4 regions of the Fictibacillus enclensis genome follow, and region 1 is predicted to be linked to each of the others. Evidence: riboswitches for the same ligand, from Rfam matches in the RefSeq annotation. Region 1 holds a riboswitch; each other region holds the start of a gene.
The links. Region 1 has a riboswitch for S-adenosylmethionine ahead of QNH15_RS25175 (LLM class flavin-dependent oxidoreductase). Riboswitches for the same ligand answer to the same signal wherever they lie in the genome.

Region 2: it holds a riboswitch for S-adenosylmethionine, as region 1 does, so the genes downstream of both, QNH15_RS05760 (homoserine dehydrogenase) here and QNH15_RS25175 (LLM class flavin-dependent oxidoreductase) in region 1, are expected to answer to the same signal.
Region 3: it holds a riboswitch for S-adenosylmethionine, as region 1 does, so the genes downstream of both, QNH15_RS03885 (bifunctional homocysteine S-methyltransferase/methylenetetrahydrofolate reductase) here and QNH15_RS25175 (LLM class flavin-dependent oxidoreductase) in region 1, are expected to answer to the same signal.
Region 4: it holds a riboswitch for S-adenosylmethionine, as region 1 does, so the genes downstream of both, QNH15_RS22030 (alpha/beta hydrolase family protein) here and QNH15_RS25175 (LLM class flavin-dependent oxidoreductase) in region 1, are expected to answer to the same signal.

What each region holds. Positions count from the first base shown of each region.
Region 1 is NZ_CP126109.1:4,893,147-4,897,321, forward strand. Features, by position in the region: gene QNH15_RS25170 (ATP-grasp domain-containing protein) at 1-589, opposite strand, end outside; gene QNH15_RS25175 (LLM class flavin-dependent oxidoreductase) at 611-1,663, opposite strand; SAM riboswitch class I at 1,746-1,841, opposite strand; gene prmC (peptide chain release factor N(5)-glutamine methyltransferase) at 1,884-2,762, opposite strand; gene prfA (peptide chain release factor 1) at 2,764-3,837, opposite strand; gene QNH15_RS25190 (MOSC domain-containing protein) at 3,951-4,175, opposite strand, start outside.
Region 2 is NZ_CP126109.1:1,061,559-1,065,733, reverse strand. Features, by position in the region: gene QNH15_RS05770 (glutathione peroxidase) at 1-454, shown strand, start outside; gene yjcZ (sporulation protein YjcZ) at 638-865, shown strand; gene QNH15_RS05760 (homoserine dehydrogenase) at 922-2,157, opposite strand; SAM riboswitch class I at 2,255-2,362, opposite strand; SAM riboswitch class I at 2,458-2,567, opposite strand; gene QNH15_RS05755 (hypothetical protein) at 2,609-2,797, opposite strand; gene QNH15_RS05750 (HPr family phosphocarrier protein) at 2,893-3,144, opposite strand; gene QNH15_RS05745 (GNAT family N-acetyltransferase) at 3,320-3,769, opposite strand; gene QNH15_RS05740 (hypothetical protein) at 3,849-3,989, opposite strand; gene QNH15_RS05735 (ABC transporter substrate-binding protein) at 4,047-4,175, opposite strand, start outside.
Region 3 is NZ_CP126109.1:732,293-736,467, forward strand. Features, by position in the region: gene metH (methionine synthase) at 1-117, opposite strand, end outside; gene QNH15_RS03885 (bifunctional homocysteine S-methyltransferase/methylenetetrahydrofolate reductase) at 110-1,957, opposite strand; SAM riboswitch class I at 2,053-2,169, opposite strand; gene QNH15_RS03890 (MBL fold metallo-hydrolase) at 2,279-3,208, shown strand; gene QNH15_RS03895 (spore germination protein) at 3,288-3,536, shown strand; gene QNH15_RS03900 (spore germination protein) at 3,577-3,819, shown strand; gene QNH15_RS03905 (spore germination protein) at 3,919-4,152, shown strand.
Region 4 is NZ_CP126109.1:4,236,040-4,240,214, reverse strand. Features, by position in the region: gene QNH15_RS22045 (TIGR00366 family protein) at 1-179, shown strand, start outside; gene QNH15_RS22040 (putative protein N(5)-glutamine methyltransferase) at 203-1,000, shown strand; gene QNH15_RS22035 (thermonuclease family protein) at 1,028-1,798, opposite strand; gene QNH15_RS22030 (alpha/beta hydrolase family protein) at 1,915-2,724, opposite strand; SAM riboswitch class I at 2,856-2,962, opposite strand; gene QNH15_RS22025 (bile acid:sodium symporter family protein) at 3,185-4,159, shown strand.

The DNA.
Region 1 (4,175 bases):
CAAACTTTCCGCCAACAAACTCGCATCGTGTGATGTAGGACTCCGGTGACTCGATGTATTGCTGAATAAGCGTAATACCATCAACCGGCTCCTCGAAATCCGGGCCAAGTACATAATCCTTCAATCCCTGATAGGAATGAAAAAGCTGTACACCGAGTCCCTTTCCTGCACGGTTGTGCTTCGTAATGAACGGCTGGCCGCTGAATTGTTCCGCCGCCTGCAAAATTTGTTCCTTGCCTGCAGCTGCAATGGTTTTCGGTGTTTTCACTCCATGCGCTTCCAATTCGAGATACTGTGCCACTTTGCTGACCTCCAGCTGCAGAGCACGGCTGCCGTTCAGCACTTTTCTGCCATGGCGCTCGAGCCAGGCAATCACACTGGCAGCAAGTTCAGGAGCGTAACGGTGTCCCCGTGTATGGGAGGAAGCGCTCATGCGGCTGTAAAAAATGCCTTCAGGAGGTGTTTCGGACAGGTTAACCGTGCCCTGATCCAGATGCCAGGTTTCGTATGGTACTTCTAACTCGTCCAGCCGCTTAATTAAATGGTTGGTCCATTCATCGTTTTCGTGAATGATGTATACTTTTTTCAATTTCATCTCTCCTCTTCTCTTCTAGCTTAACGCCTTTTCCTGGTTGTATTTTTCCACTAACGGCATGACTTGCTTTGAAAATCGCTCCATTTCCTCCAGCTGTGGTGAGAACTGAAGCAGCAAAAGCTTTAGTCCGGCTTCTTCATATTCAACAATCCGCTTCGCGATTTGCTCAGGCGTTCCGATCAGGTTCGGGCGCAGACCCCGGTTGGAAACAGAATAATCCTGCAGCTGAATCTGCTGCTCAAGCTGAGACTTGCTTGTAAAATCCTTAAAGCCTGCATAGCCGCTCGTTTCTTTCACATCCGTGATTCGCTCGAGCTCTGCCTGTGCTTCTTCCTCGGTATCCCTGCAGATGACGTAAGCGGCCATTCCAAACGAAGACAAGGCCTCTTTTTCCGTCTGGGCTCTACGGTTTTTCATATCTGTAATCTTGGTATGGATCTCCTCAACAGTGCCCCCATGCATGACATAGGCATCACAGGAAGAAGAGATAACCTGTTTTCCACGTTCGCTCTCACCGCCGGCATAGAGGACAGGATTAGGCCGTTGCACCGGTTTAGGCGACAGTTTTGTTTTGGCAAGCTCATAGTACTTCCCTTTATAATTAAAGGTTTCTTCAGTCCAAAGGCCTTTTAGGACATCGATGAACTCCTGTGTTCGTTCATAGCGCTCATCATGGGCGGTAAAGACGCCGCCATACTGCTTCGCCTCTTCTTCCCACCAGGCAGAAACCACATTCAAGGTAAATCTTCCGCCGCTGATCTGATCAATGTTGGCAGCCATTTTGGCAGTAACCGCCGGGTTATGGAATCCGGGGCGAACCGCGGTCATGATTTCAATCTTTTCTGTAACTGCAGCCAGACCGGCCGCCGTTGTCCATGCTTCTAACGCGTCCTGTTCCGGTCCTTTTATATCATTCAGATAAAGCTCCGCAATCAGTGTAGTATCGTATCCCCATTTTTCCGCCGACTGAATCACTTGTTTTGCATAATCAAAGGTCGGAGGCATATTTTCGTCTTCCACGTTTCTAAGCCAGCCGCCGAATATGGGTAGCCAAAATCCAAATCTCATCTCTTTCTCTCCTCTGCTTTATTAAAACGAAAAAAACACAAAAAAACTTCTTCTTAGATAAGAAGAAGTTTCCGCCGCTTCAATCTTATCTTTCAGGATGTGTTCCTGCTGGATTTAGCACCTTCAAACGGGTTGCCGGGTTTCATAGGGCCAGTCCCTCCACCACTCTGGATAAGATTTATTTTATTATAGTAATCCTACAACAAAAGTAGGACTTGCGTCAATATTTTGAAAACCCAATTTCTGCAATAACCATGCGTTCCTTTTGGCTGATGTCCCGCACAGTGACCACGTCGGCTCCCGGGAAGGTAATTCGCAGCATCTCCGCTACCGTCTGGCCCTGGTCATGGCCGACTTCAAAAGCAACAATCGCTTTTGGCTTCAGCACTTGTGGCAATTCCTCCATAAACCTTCTGTAAAAAACATAACCGTCCTGGCCGCCGCTGAGCGCCCTCATCGGTTCCTGATCCTTAACGATCGTTTCAAGCCCCTCTATTTCCCAGTCAGGAATGTAAGGGGGATTGGAGACAACAATGTCCGCCTTTTCGCCTTTTTCGATCCACGGCTGCAGGAGGTCCCCATGAAGGAAACGGACGTCCGCGCCCAAACGCCGGCTGTTTTCTTTTGCCACTTCAATCGATTCTGCGGCAATATCAACCGAGGACACAGAGAGGCTCCGATTTTCCAATGCTAAAGTGATCGCAATCGCCCCACTGCCTGTGCCAACATCGATGGTCTGAATCTCCTTTTGATCCCCAAACCGTGTTTCTGCACGCTTGAGTACTTCATATACAAGTTCTTCGGTTTCGGGCCTTGGAATGAGGACTTCCCGGTTTACGATGAACCTGCGTCCGTAAAACTCTTCATAGCCCGTAATATACTGGACAGGCACACCTTCACCATGTTGTTTTACCGCTGCTTCAAATGATGCTCGCTGAGCCTCTGTCATGGGATCATTCAATCCCATGAGCAGCTCGGTCCGGCTGAGATCACCGAGCACATGGCGCAGCAGCAGTTCTCCCGCTTCTGGTTCGCGTTTCTTTTCTTTTAAAAAAGATGAAGCCCAGTTCAGGGCTTCATGCCGTTTCCTATTTTCCATTTTACGCTTCCGTCTGAGCCTTCATCAAGCTGGTCTGGTCTTCTGTAATGAGAGCATCAATAAACTCATCCAGCTTGCCGAGCAAGATCTGGTCCAATTTTTGAAGAGTCAGTCCGATTCGGTGGTCGGTTACACGGTTTTGCGGGAAATTGTAGGTGCGGATTCGCTCTGAACGGTCTCCCGTTCCCACGGCAGACTTTCGGTTTTCATCATATTCCTTTTGTTTTTCCTGCTGAATTTTATCGTACACACGGGCACGGAGAACCTTCATCGCTTTTTCTTTATTCTTGATCTGTGATTTTTCATCCTGACAGGACACAACGGTTCCTGTTGGAATATGTGTAAGACGAACGGCGGACTGGGTCGTGTTAACAGACTGTCCCCCCGGTCCGCTTGAAGTAAAGGTATCTACGCGGACATCTTTTTCATGAATCTCCACTTCTACTTCTTCTGCTTCCGGAAGAATCGCTACCGTGGCTGTGGATGTATGGATACGCCCGCCGGATTCCGTAGCAGGGACACGCTGTACACGATGTGCGCCATTTTCGTATTTCAGCTTGGAATAGGCACCATCTCCATTCACCATGAAAATGATCTCTTTATAGCCGCCAAGCTCGGTATAGCTTGCTTCGATTACTTCTGTTTTCCAGCCCTGCATTTCAGCATAACGGCTGTACATTTTATAGAGATCCCCAGCAAACAGTGCAGCCTCGTCTCCACCGGCCGCCCCACGAACCTCAACGATAACGTTTTTGTCATCGTTCGGGTCTTTAGGAAGCAGCAAGATTTTTAGCTGCTGGGTGTATTCTTCAATTTTTTCTTCGAGTTCGGAAATTTCTTCTTTCACCATGGCCGTCATTTCGGCATCCAGCTTGTCTTCAAGCATGACTTTGGCTTCATCCAAGCCTTCCTTTGCTTCCTTATATTCGCGGTATACTGCTACCGTCTCCTGAAGGGAAGATTGTTCCTTGGAATATTCTCTTAATTTATTCGTATCGTTAATGACCTCAGGGTCACTCAAAAGCTCATTTAGCTTATCGTATCGGGCTTCTATCGTTTCTAAACGTTCTAACACGCTTTTCACCTCATTTTAATGGCATAACATTCTAATTATAATACAGGGGGATGAAGCAGTCAAAAGGCTTCAGGCACCGTTTTATGGCAAACAAAAAACCCGGGCTGTGCCACTTATCCCGGGAATGACTGCAATCGCTTCTTCATGGAGGACCTGACACCTTCCGCAAGCTCATCGAGCTCTGACAGAAGTTTCACTCCTTCTTTATTTTCTTTGTCTTGATATAAGATTCTGTTTACAAACTCGACAGAAATGCCGCGCGCATTTTTTTCTTGAAGCACCAGACTATCCTCAGGGTTGACCCTGCCTTCTTCAAGCACCCGCATGTAATAACCCGA
Region 2 (4,175 bases), 1.3 Mb from region 1:
AATCATGGGCGAGGAAAAATCACTTCAGGAGTATGAAGGTAAGGTATTGCTTATCGTCAATACAGCCAGTAAGTGCGGATTTACTCCGCAATATAAGGAACTTCAGGCGCTTTACGATGAATTCAAAGATCAGGGTCTTGAGATCCTGGGGTTCCCATGCAACCAGTTTGCTGGCCAGGAACCTGGAAATGAAGAGGAAATCCAGGAATTTTGCCAGTTGAATTACGGAGTGGCCTTCCCGATGTTTGCCAAGGTGGATGTAAAAGGCGATCATGCACACCCTCTCTTTACCTACTTAACCAGTGAAGCACCCGGGATTTTAGGATCAAAGGCAATTAAATGGAACTTCACCAAATTCCTGGTGAACAAACAAGGAGCAGTCGTATCCCGCCATTCTCCTCAAACCTCACCGAAGGATATGAAAAAAGAAATAGAAGCACTGCTCGCGCAGTAATCAGCACGCACGCTTTTGGTTTCCCCTAAAGCGTGCGTTTTTCATTGCACGGTAATTAGGCTTGCCAACAAGGCAAACGTCCAGACCGAGTGATGCCTCCTACATATACTGTATCGAGAATGTTGGAATTGGATATTAAAGGAGGAATTTTAAATGTATGCAAACTCACCGATTAATGCACCAATGAACGCTCCGTTAAACGTACCTGTGTCAACGGCTTCTTATGGGTATGGTTATGGCGGCGGATGCGGCGGCGGTTACGGTTATGGCGGCGGTTACGGCGGTTACGGTTATGGAGGCGGAAGAGGATTTGCGATCATCATCGTATTGTTCATCCTCTTGATCATCATCGGCTGTTCATGCTGGGCCGGTCACGGCCACGGCGGCTGTGAAAGCAGCAGCAGCTGCTAATCGTTCAAGCAGCAAAAAAGATCCAGGCGGTTGTCCGCCTGGATCTTTTTATTTTTTTATAATAGAACTTCCTCTGCAACCTCGCTTGCAGCCGAGAGTCTCACAGGATAAATGCTCGTAAACGGCAAAGGACTTACAGGCAAGTCTCCAGCGTAAAGGAATGCAATGAGGGAGGCTTCCGGCAGAGAAACCGTATCGAGTACTGCTCCTTGAAGCTGCAGTGCAGAAATTGTTTCTCCCGAAATGTGCTCTTTTTCACCAATCAGAAGATAGGTCGTTCCCTCTTTGGCCTGTTTTCTTTGAACGACTTCTGAGACTGTCGGTTTGTCCTGATAAACACTGCCCGTCTCATACAGGGATAAAAAATCTTCGACGATGGCACTTGCTGTTGCTTCAGCCCCGGCACCGGGTCCCTGTAAGGTTAAACAGCCAAGAAGATCCGTCTGAATGCGGACGGCATTGTCCACTCCTTCCACTCCATAAAGCGGGTGTTCACTGTCTACCAACACCGGTTTCACCTTCAGCTCGAGACTGTCATCCAGGAGCACCAGATGTTTTAGGCGAAGTCCAAGCTGTTCTGCGAGCTGTATTTCCTCAAGACGCACATTTCCAATTCCCTTTACCTCGGCTTCCTCCCATATAGGCTGTTCACCATAAATCCACTTACTCAGCACCATGGCTTTATAAAAAGCATCCAGCCCTTCAATATCATTCGTCGGGTCAGGTTCTGCATACCCCTTTTGCTGGGCGAGTTCCAGAGCTTCCGGAAACGTAGATCCAGTTGTTCTCATGTGCGAGAGAATAAAATTGGACGTTCCATTCAATATTCCCTCCACGTGCTGTACTTTATTGATTCGCAAAAGCTCCCTCAGTGTCCTTAACACCGGGATGCCGCCGCCTACACTTGCTTCATATACAAAGCGTGCTCCTCTTGCTTTCGCAAGGCTTGTTAGCTCTTCCCCATGACGGGCAATCAGGTCTTTGTTGGCGGAAATTACATGGCACCCTGCTTCCAGTGACCGGGTAATGTACGTTTTGGCCGGTTCAATTCCCCCGATGGCTTCAATGACCACATCCGGCGCCTCCTTACCCAGAATTTTTTCAAACTCTGAGTATAATGGCGCTTTCTGAAAGTCGGACCTCGGTTTTGCCGGATTTTTAATCAATATTCCTGACAGACGAATCTTTTTTCCCAGCAACTGTTCAATATCAGGTTTTCTTTTTAACAATGAGGAATATACCCCGGTTCCCACAGTTCCCAGTCCCAGCAATGCAATTTTAATTTCACTCAATGATATCTCTCCCTTTGTTTGATTGGATAAGCTTACCTCTCGAGAATAGCTCCGAAATGAAAAAAGCCCCCTTCCTAAGAAGAGGGCGTCCGGCCTCCTCTTATCATCCAGGATTTCTCCTGCAGGTAGTAGCACCTTTTCAGGCAATATGCCTGAAGGTTGCCGGGCTTCATAGGGCCTTTCCCTCCGCCGCTCTGGATAAGAGTACATATGAGATTGAAACATGTTATGTAGCAAATGACTTTTTTAGTACTAAAAAACTCCCTTATCGATGATAAGAGAGTTACATTCCGGTTTCATCTCTTATCGCTCAAAGTTGTACCTTTGAAGGACTTGGCACCTTTTCAGACAATCTGCCTGAAGGTTGCCGGGTTTCATCGGGCCTTTCCCTCCACCGCTCTGGATAAGCTTTTTTAAATTAGTCTTACTTTATCATGGAGGAAGAAGAGCGTCAACCGCTCCTGGACCTATTTTTCCGTTCAAGATAAAACATGATCAGCAGTGAAGGCACCAGAGCCATGATAAAGGATTTGGTGATTACCGTTCCACTGAAACTTTCACTCGCAGCGATATGAAAAGCAAAATCTGTAAAAGTGATGGCCAAAGCCATTAAAACGGTCCCAGGAATTACGTTTTTCATAACAAATCCTCCTGTCGAGCGAAATTGAGTTACCACCAGTTTACAAAATCCGTGTGGTAAAATCCACTGTTCCAGGAATTTTCAGGCACATAAGGCTACACTAATTTTCCTGCACAAATCTGACGTATTCCTTCAAGGGCATCCTGCTGATCCTGTCCTTGCGCTGTTATACAGCACAAGCCAGCCATGCCTGAGAGTTTACTCATGCTTAACATGCTTTTGGCATTCATCTGGCAGTTATCGAATTCGAAATAGATTTGACACTCTTCAAATTCGTTCGCTTTATGAACAAGCTTTGATATTGTTCTGGAATTCATTTTTTCCTGCAAAAAGCAGTATGTCTTCATACCTTTCCACTCCTATTCCTTATCCCTGCCATTTTAACCCGCAATGATTAAGCACATATTAAGGCAGTTTAACTTTTTTTCATACCAATGAAGATATGCACGCCTGACCATCAATATGTGGATAATGGGCAGTTTAGGAAAAAAGGAGGAGCATCAGAAGGGTTAAAATTGTTTTTCAAAAATATGTATTTTTTTCCTCGTTTTCTTTAATTTCGATTTCTCTGAAGCCCATTCTGCTCCAAAAGCTGAACGCAGGAGCATTACCCGTTAAGATTCCGAGCCGCAATACGGGGTGCTTCATCTTTCTTAACTCATTTTCGCATTCCGTATAAAGCTTTTTTGCCAATCCCTGGTTTTTACAGGCTTTGGCAACCATCAGGAAACCCAGCCACGGCTTGCCATCCTTCGGGTTATGTAAAAGGTATTCAATAATGGCCGCGTTTTTGCCGTATTCTTTAACCACATAACGAAACCTGGGAGGCTTTATATCTAGAAGTTCCTCCATAATATCTTTTGGCTCCACTTTGCCTTTCCCGTAAAACAGCTCATTATAAAATGGATTGGGGTTCATAATCTCTAGTTCATCCATCGCTTTCTCCAGCCCGCTCTGTTCCCATATCAGCACTCCCGCACCCCCTATTCTTCTTTCTAGCATACAACAAAATCAAAAAAAACACGCTCCTGAAATCAGGGCGTGTTCTTCGTTATTGGCTGTCCTTGTTGTTCTTGATTTCGGCGATATCACCCTGATTGGCAATTGGATCAGCAAACGTTCCCTTCGGAATATCCGCCTTTCCTTTTCGCTGCTCCGCGTTTTGCTTGCGGATTTTTTCATTTTTGGCCATGCCGGACACCTCCTTGCCTGGTACTTAACATAACCAAACAAGGCGGAGTCTACTCTGTTATTTTTCCAGATTAATATAGGCTTTTTGGGTATCTATTTTCTTTTTGATCATATCTGTCTCATAAAGCCACTCTGAAACCTTATTCCACGACTTTTGATCCTGATACCCAAAGGGTTTGCTGCCACT
Region 3 (4,175 bases), 930 kb from region 1:
CTCTTCGCCGCCAAAGTCGTCTGCTGTCAGGTTGGCTTGCTGGAGAATGGTGCCCATCGCCCCGTCCATAATCAGTATTTTCTTCTTTAGCTGTTGTTCAAGGGTGATGTTAGACATTTTGTATCCTCCTTACGATTTGGGGAGCAATATTATATGCATATTGCGTCAATTCAACGGTTAGTTCATAGCGCATAAACGGTGTGATCAGGTAGATGCCATTGAAGAGTTCCGTGGCTGCATCAATTAATGACTTTGAAATCGCCAGTCCTTCACGAGCCGCGGCTAACGGATCATCCTTGAATTCCGCCATCCGGTTCCTTACTTCATCGCTCAGCTTGATGCCGGGCACTTCATAGTGAAGGAAATCGGCATTGCGGCTTGAAGTCAGCGGCATAATGCCCACATAGACCGGAACAGGGAGGTCTTTTACCGCCTCATGGAACTGCAACAGTTTTTCCTCGGAATAAACAGGCTGGCTGATAAAGTAGTCTGCACCGGCTTCTATTTTCTTCTCTGCGCGCTGGACAGCACGGTCGAGTGCTTTCACATTCGGATTAAAGGCCGCTCCCACGGTAAAATGTGTTTTCTCTCCGAGGTCTTTACCGGAGAGGGAGACCCCTTCGTTAAACTGCTTGATCATTTTGATCAACTCGATCGATGTTACATCATAGACGCTGGAGGCACCCGGAAAATCACCCACTTTTGCGGGATCACCGGTAATGGCCAGAATGTCATGAAGACCAAGCGTGTGAAGGCCCATCAAATGGGACTGCAAACCGATGATGTTCCGGTCACGGCAGGCCAGGTGGACGATGGGCTGGGCACCGGTCTGCGCTTTTGCAAGAGATGACAGAGAGGTGTTGCAAATTCTTGGCGATGCCAAAGAGTTGTCTGCCAGCGTAATCGCATCTGCGCCTGCTTCCTTGAGGGCTTTGGCGCCTTCGAAAAATCGCGTCGTATCCAGTTTTCGGGGAGGGTCGAGCTCCACAATGACCGATCGGCGTTCCTGCAGTATTTCCGGCAAAGAGATTTGAGGCTTTTGCCCGGATGATGCAACAGCAATCGGCTCTGGCCGCTGCCGAACATTTTTTTCGGTAACAGGTGAGAGACCGTTCAGTTCCTTTGCGAAGGCCTCTATGTGGGCCGGTGTGGTTCCACAGCAGCCGCCAAGCAGACGGACACCCTGATTTCTGAAAAGAGAAGCACTGTTTTTAAAATACTCCGCATCGCCTTCATATTGAAACTTGCCATCCGCATAGGAAGGAAGGCTCGCATTGGGATAGGCGGAAAGAAAAGCATGCTTTGGAATTTCTACTTCCTCCAGGGTTTTGATCATGTGGAAAGGGCCGAGCCGGCAATTGAGCCCGACGACATCGGATCCCAACTCTTCCAGCCGCTTGATCGCTGTATTCACCGGGGTTCTGTCGTTTAAGATGCCTACCTCCTGGAGGGAAATCTGTGATATGATCGGCAGATCGGTCTGGCTTCGGGCGATTTTAAGTACGGCCTCCAGTTCCTCCAGATCATAGAAGGTTTCCAGAAGAAGCCCGTCTACACCCTCAAGGAGAAGGCAGTACAGCTGCTCCCTGAAGCTTCTTTTTATTTCTTCAAGAGACAAAGAACTGGGGCCGGTTCCCCGTATACCCCCAATGGTTCCAAGCACGTACGCATTGCCGCCGGCTGCTTTTTTTGCAAGAGAAACGGCTGCGCTGTTTAATTCTTTTACCTGCTCCTCCAGTCCGTACCGCTGCAGCTTAATATAGTTGGCGCTGTACGTATTGGTCTGGATCACATTTGCCCCGGCCTGAATATAAGCCTGGTGAATCGACTGGATCTGTTCAGGGTGAGACAGATTCAGCTGCTCGAAACAGCAGTCGGTTCCATAGGAATACAGCAGCGTTCCCATGGCTCCGTCAGCGATCAGAATCTTGCTTTCTAGGTCTTTCAATAATCCCATTATGAGTCCTCCTGTTGGTTCGGTATCTTCCAGTGGCCCAAAAAAATAAAAAAAGCCTTCTTAAAGAAGAAGACTTTGAACATTCGATGTCATTCTTCTTATCTTTCAAGTTCTGCAATCGAACTTGTTGGACTTAGCACCTTTTCAGCTCGTAATCGCTGAAGGTTGCTGAGGTGTCAACGGGCCATTCCCTTAACCTCTCTGGATAAGAAACCAAATTGCTATAAAATTAGTTCTTTATACCTTACAATAATTATTAGAACATTTCAATAGCTTTTTACAATCTTGCCAGGATCGTATCAAACAGGAGGAATCCGGACGATGAAGAAGTTCGCCAACCTTGACGACATTGAAAATACACATACATTTAAAGACTTACTCCGCTGGCAGCGGGAAAGACGAAGCAATAAAAAGGATTTGACCCAACAAATTCAGCAGAGCACGAATAAAGAGCGTCAGAGATTAAAAGAAAACCGCAGCAAACACTCGATTACATGGATTGGCCATTCAACCTTTCTTTTGCAGGTGGGCGGACTGAATATCCTGACAGACCCTGTATGGGCTCCAAAAATGGGATTGCAAAAGCGGCTCACAGCCCCTGGGTTGTCCACCGGGCAGCTGCCGGAAATCGATCTTGTTCTTATCTCCCACGGACATTATGACCATCTTGATTTCAACAGCATCAAACAGCTAAAAGGAAAAATCTCTTTTTATGTGCCTGCCGGACTTAAAGGTTTGTTTCGGAAAAAAGGGTATCAGGCAGTAACAGAGGCCAACTGGTGGGAGGAGTTTGTGGACAGGGGCCTGAAGATTATGTTTGTTCCTGCCCAGCACTGGACGCGCAGGAGCGTTTTTGACATGAACACCTCCCATTGGGGAGGCTGGGTAATCCAAGACCTGAAAACGGGCGAAAGCGTTTATTTTGCCGGGGATACCGGTTATTTTCGTGGATTTCGGCAGATTGGAGAACGTTTGAAGCCGGATACGGTGCTTATGCCGATCGGTGCATATGAACCGGAATGGTTTATGAAGGTATCCCATATCAACCCGGAAGATGCGGTTAAAGCGTTTCTGGAAACAGGCGCTTCTCTCTTTATTCCCATGCATTACGGCGCCTACCGTCTGGCGGACGATACCGGACCGGAAGCCCTTCGGCGGCTTGAAAAAGAGTGGGAGAAACAGAGCCTTGATGAGGCGAGGTTGAAGGTTTTGTCGCTTGGGGAGACGCTTTGGAAGCAGCCGGTTTCGTAACTCGGGAGATTCTGGGGTTTTCACCTTTAAGGGACATTTATCATACACTACACTAACACTTTTAAAGGTGGAGATAGCAATGGGGTGCATGGTAAATATCTATTATTTAAAAATAAACAGCCTGGCGAGCAACAGTTCATTGAATTTGGGATCCACATTCCATAACAGCCATACAGCCAATACCAAATCGACAGGGGACAACAGTTCTGTAGGTGACCATTCCCCGGCTGATGCGGTAATGAAAAACATGGTATTTGACCCGGATGTTCACGATCAAAATGAATTTGCAAACACAGATGCAGCGTTTACGAGCCAAAACCATACGTAACCGATAAGCCAGTCATTACTCAATGAAGGGAGGCCACTTTATGCCCTACCTCTTTAACATCTTTAACATTAAGACGAACGGTGTGACCATGAACGGTAACATTGACATTGGTCCAACAGTGCATAACAGTCATACAGCCAACACGAAATCCGTCGGTTCCACGGTTTCTTTGGGTGACTTTTCACCTTCCACCGGTTTCATGGTAAACAGTAATATCGATCCGGATATCAGCGACCAGGATCAAATCGCGAATCCATCCGCTCCAATCGTCGCCCAGCCGTAATTTCTGTCCGCCTGTTTTTCTCGAATGGGGCAGTCTGTCCAAGCAGCTTTTTGTTCAAGCCATACACTGAAGGTAAAGACAAAAAGGGATGGAACAGATTTGCGTTATTCTTTTAAAATCGGCAGAATCAGTGTGAACGGTGTTACGATGAACGGTAATCTTGATATAGGGACCACCATTCAAAACAGTCATACAGCCAATACCAAATCAGTGGGAGCCGTCATCGCGTTTGGCGATTGTTCGGATGCCTGTGCCTACATGCTGAATTTCAACGAAGACAACGATGTAAACGACATGATTCAGAGTGAAGGACAGGGCGGACAGCAAAAATGAATAGCAAGACGGGAAAGCGCCCT
Region 4 (4,175 bases), 660 kb from region 1:
CTGGTGTTGCTGCCATGGCGATTGCCTACGGTGAAGCCTGGATGAACATGGCTCAGCCGTTTTGGGCGCTGCCCGCACTGGCGATCGCAGGGCTCGGGGCGAGGGACATTATGGGCTATTGTGTTACCACGCTCCTGGTTTCTGGTGTTATCTTTGCGGTAGGTTTGTCGTTCTTTTAGTCATTTGCAAAGGGGGACTACTGATGGAAGTTACTGCTTTTGACGGGATTGCAGCTCGGCTGAGGGCTGCCGGCTGTGTTTACGCGGAAGAAGAAGCACGGCTTTTGCTCTCTGCTGCAGTGTCTCCCGAAGAACTGGACAGAATGACAGAAAAGCGAGCAGAGGGAGTGCCTCTTGAACATGTAATGGGTCATGCGGATTTTTGCGGATTTCGGATTGAGTTAGATTCTCATGTATTTGTTCCCCGCCGGCGTACCGAGTTTCTCGTACATCAGGCTGCGGAGATAATAAGGGCGGGAGATGCTGTGGTGGATCTTTGCTGCGGCTCTGGAGCGGTAGGGGCCGTACTTGCCGAGCTTATGCCTGGTATCAGGCTTTATGCAACTGACATTGATCCTGCAGCTGTAATATGCGCGCGCCGGAATGTTAGCAAGGCGGACGGGAAGGTTTTTGAAGGGGACTTATATGAGCCGCTGCCAAAAGTCTTGCTTGGAAGCGTCAATGTTCTTGTGGTAAACGCCCCTTACGTTCCTACGAATGCACTGTCATCTCTTCCGGCAGAAGCGCGTATGCATGAAGACCGGATAGCGCTGGATGGCGGCTTGGACGGACATGATATCCAGCGGAGGGCAGCGATTGAAGCAGGATCCTGGCTCGCACCTGGAGGAAGTCTGCTCATGGAAACAAGCTCCCGCCAATCAGCAGAAACATGGCGGATTTTTCAGGAGCAGGGCCTGAGTTCAACAGTGGTCTGTTCCTCAGAGCTCCAAGCAACAGTGGTTATTGGCACAAAGCAAAAAAGCCGGATCAGCGCGTTTTAGCTGATCTGGCTTTACCCGTCTGGCGTCTTATCTTTTTGCTTTTCGGTAACCGGCTTTTTGGGCTTCTGCCTCTGAGCAAAACATGACCTCGGCTTTTGTTACATCATAAGATTGGCCGCCGGGAACATGGTAGATCATCGACTGCTTATTGCCTTTTATGTTGCATTTTCCTTTGGGTTTCTCATTTGAAGGGGGATTGGCAGGCTGTTTGTTTTCATTAGAAGATGGGCTCTTGGAATTTTCATGAAAACCGTCCTTCTGGGCATAGTTCTCGATGGACCAGATGCCAATGCCTTTTTGCTGGGCTTTTTCCTGTGTGGCGCGGAACTGGTCTACATATTTTGTATTGGGCGGATACACATAAGCCACCCGGGCCAGTCCTTTTTCCAAAAGCAGCTGGTTAAAGTTTTGTTTGCCAATCCATATGTAAGCAAGCAGTCTTCCATACTTGTCACGTTCGGAAATATCCAGCTCAACGCCTACTTTTTTACCGGTTAACTGTGTTTTTGTAAATTTTGAACTCTCCGGACCGAATGGCTGAACACCAAGCCTTGGGTGTTTCGTTTCGGGAGTGTCCACGAGCAGCATACGGACACGTTCTGTTTTTCCATTCTTGAATTTAACATCGAGTGTATCTCCATCTACTACATATGTGACAGTTGCGGGTGTTCCTTTAATCGCAGCGCTCTGCCCATCGGGAATGCTGATCTCCTGAACCGGTGAGCATGCGGCAGCGAACACAGCTAGTAAACATACCATTGCTATACCGAGCAGCTTTTTAGGGGAATTTTTTTCCACGATCTTCGTTCTCTCCTCTATCTATGTATTGCCGATAATTTGTAAAATCACAAAAGCTATTATACTACGTTATTCACTCACAGAGTGTTTTTCAATAAAAAAAGCATCATGATCGATTAGATCGTGATGCGGTCTGTGGCTGACTGGCGGTTAAGCCAGTTCAATGTATTGGTAAGAAGTTCATTAAAATGATGGATAGAAGAAAAGGTATGATTCGCTCCTTTAATGAGCTTACATTCACTAGTTCCATGAATTCTATGGGAGCCGCTGTCATAGAACTGGGTGCAGTATACGCTTGGAATGTCTTTATCCTCTGTTCCATGGAGAAGTAAAATGTCACCTGTAAACTGTGCCAGCTCCTTCATGGGCTGGTAGGATTGAAGGGACTGGAGAAAATCAGCTTTTAATGAATATCCCAGATGATCAACATACCCTTTTGTCGTTAAACTTTGGCATTCGTCCTTTCCAACAATATTCACGATATCATGGTAGGGATTTCCTACCGAAGCCCAGAGAATCAGGTCTTTTACCCTCGGATCGACTGCCGCAGTCTGAACCGCCACGGCTCCTCCCAAACTATGGCCAAGGAGAATGATCTCCCTGGAATCGACGCAGGGCAGCTTTGAGGCATAATTAATAGCAGCCTGTGTCTGACTGATTAAATCTTGAAATGTATTTTCTCCATAGCTGCCTTCGCTTTCTCCACAGCCGGCATAGTCAAAACGCAAAACGACAAACTCGCTCGCGGAAAGCTGCTTGGCCGTTTTTACAAAGAGGCGGTCCACACCGATTCGGTTGCTTGTAAAACCGTGGCAGATGATGACAATCGGCAATTTGGCCTGGGGAATCCCTAAGGTGTGCCGCGGATAGTGAACGGTGGCGGTTAATTTGCAATCCTTCCATAGAAAACAACCTTGCTTTTCCATATGAACATCTCCTCAATCCTTTATAATTAACTAATCTTATCTTTTTAGTAGGAATTAAAGTAAATAAAAACCCCTTCTTATGTTTCCTGAAACATAAGAAGGGGTTGAATGAACGAATCACGTCAACACATTTCTTATCTTTCAAGCCAGCAGCTTGTTGAATGTGGCACAGTGCTCCTAAGGGAGTCTGTTGCCGAGGCTTCACAGGGTCAATTCCCTCCGCCTCTCTGGATAAGAAGTATAGAATTTTAATTTAATGTATGATATTTTTAATAGTTTGTCAATTGTATAAGATAAGTTGATTATAGAATATGAACCTTTTCAAAAAAAGGTATCAAAAATAATGCATTTGTCCCTTCCTTTTCTTCTGCAGTACATTAAAGTATGTTGGCATTAAATCTTTTATATTGTAAAATAATAACATAGTAGATTAATAGAATGATTAGGAAGAAGGTTGAGCGTGTTAGAAAAGATTAATCATCAGCTAGAGCGATTCATGCCACTCATTACCCCGGTCAGTGTACTCTTGGGCATGCTTTTGACACATGAGCTAAAAAACTTTCTGTTTCTCGTTCCGTGGATTTTTGCGTTTATGACATTTTCGGGCAGCCTTGGCTCAAACTTTACCCATTTACGCAATACGTTGTCTCGTCCTATCCCCATTTTTATTGGGTTGGCCATTCTGCACGTTATTATGCCCTTGTGGGCGTGGGCAGTGGGACACATTGCGTTTTCCACCGATCCTTACACCATTACCGGACTGGTGCTTGCTATGGTCATTCCGTGCGGAATCACAAGCAGCATGTGGGTTTCCATTTATAAAGGAAACAGCACCCTTGCGTTATCCATCATATTAATTGATACATTGTTATCGCCTCTTGTGGTTCCATACAGCCTTTCTCTCTTTGTCGGAGAGTCTGTAGCCATCGAGGAATGGCCGATGGTCAAGGACCTGCTGGTTATGATTGTCATTCCTTCCATTGTAGGCATGATCCTAAATCACAAGACGAAGGGAAACATCAAATTGACGTTGGGAAAACGGATCGCCCCTGTATCGAAAATTTGTATGGCAGTCGTAGTCGCGATTAATGCATCGGTGGCAGCTCCTTATCTGAAGCATGTGGATAAAAAGCTGGTGTGGATTGGAATCATTGTCTTTTTCATTGCAGCCAGCGGATATTTAGTGTCTTTTTTAGTCAGTATTTTGCTGAAATATAATAAAGAAACAATGGTTTCCATGGTTTTCTGCGGTGGAATGAGAAACATCAGTGCGGGTTCAGTAATTGCACTCACTTATTTTTCCCCGATGACAGCCGTACCTGTCGTGATCGGGATGCTGTTTCAGCAGATCCTTGCATCGGTCTATGGTTTTGTTTTGTCTAAACATTTTGGAAGACAGACCCAGCATCATAACAATGAAAGCACATCGGCATAAAAAAGGAGTCCCTAAG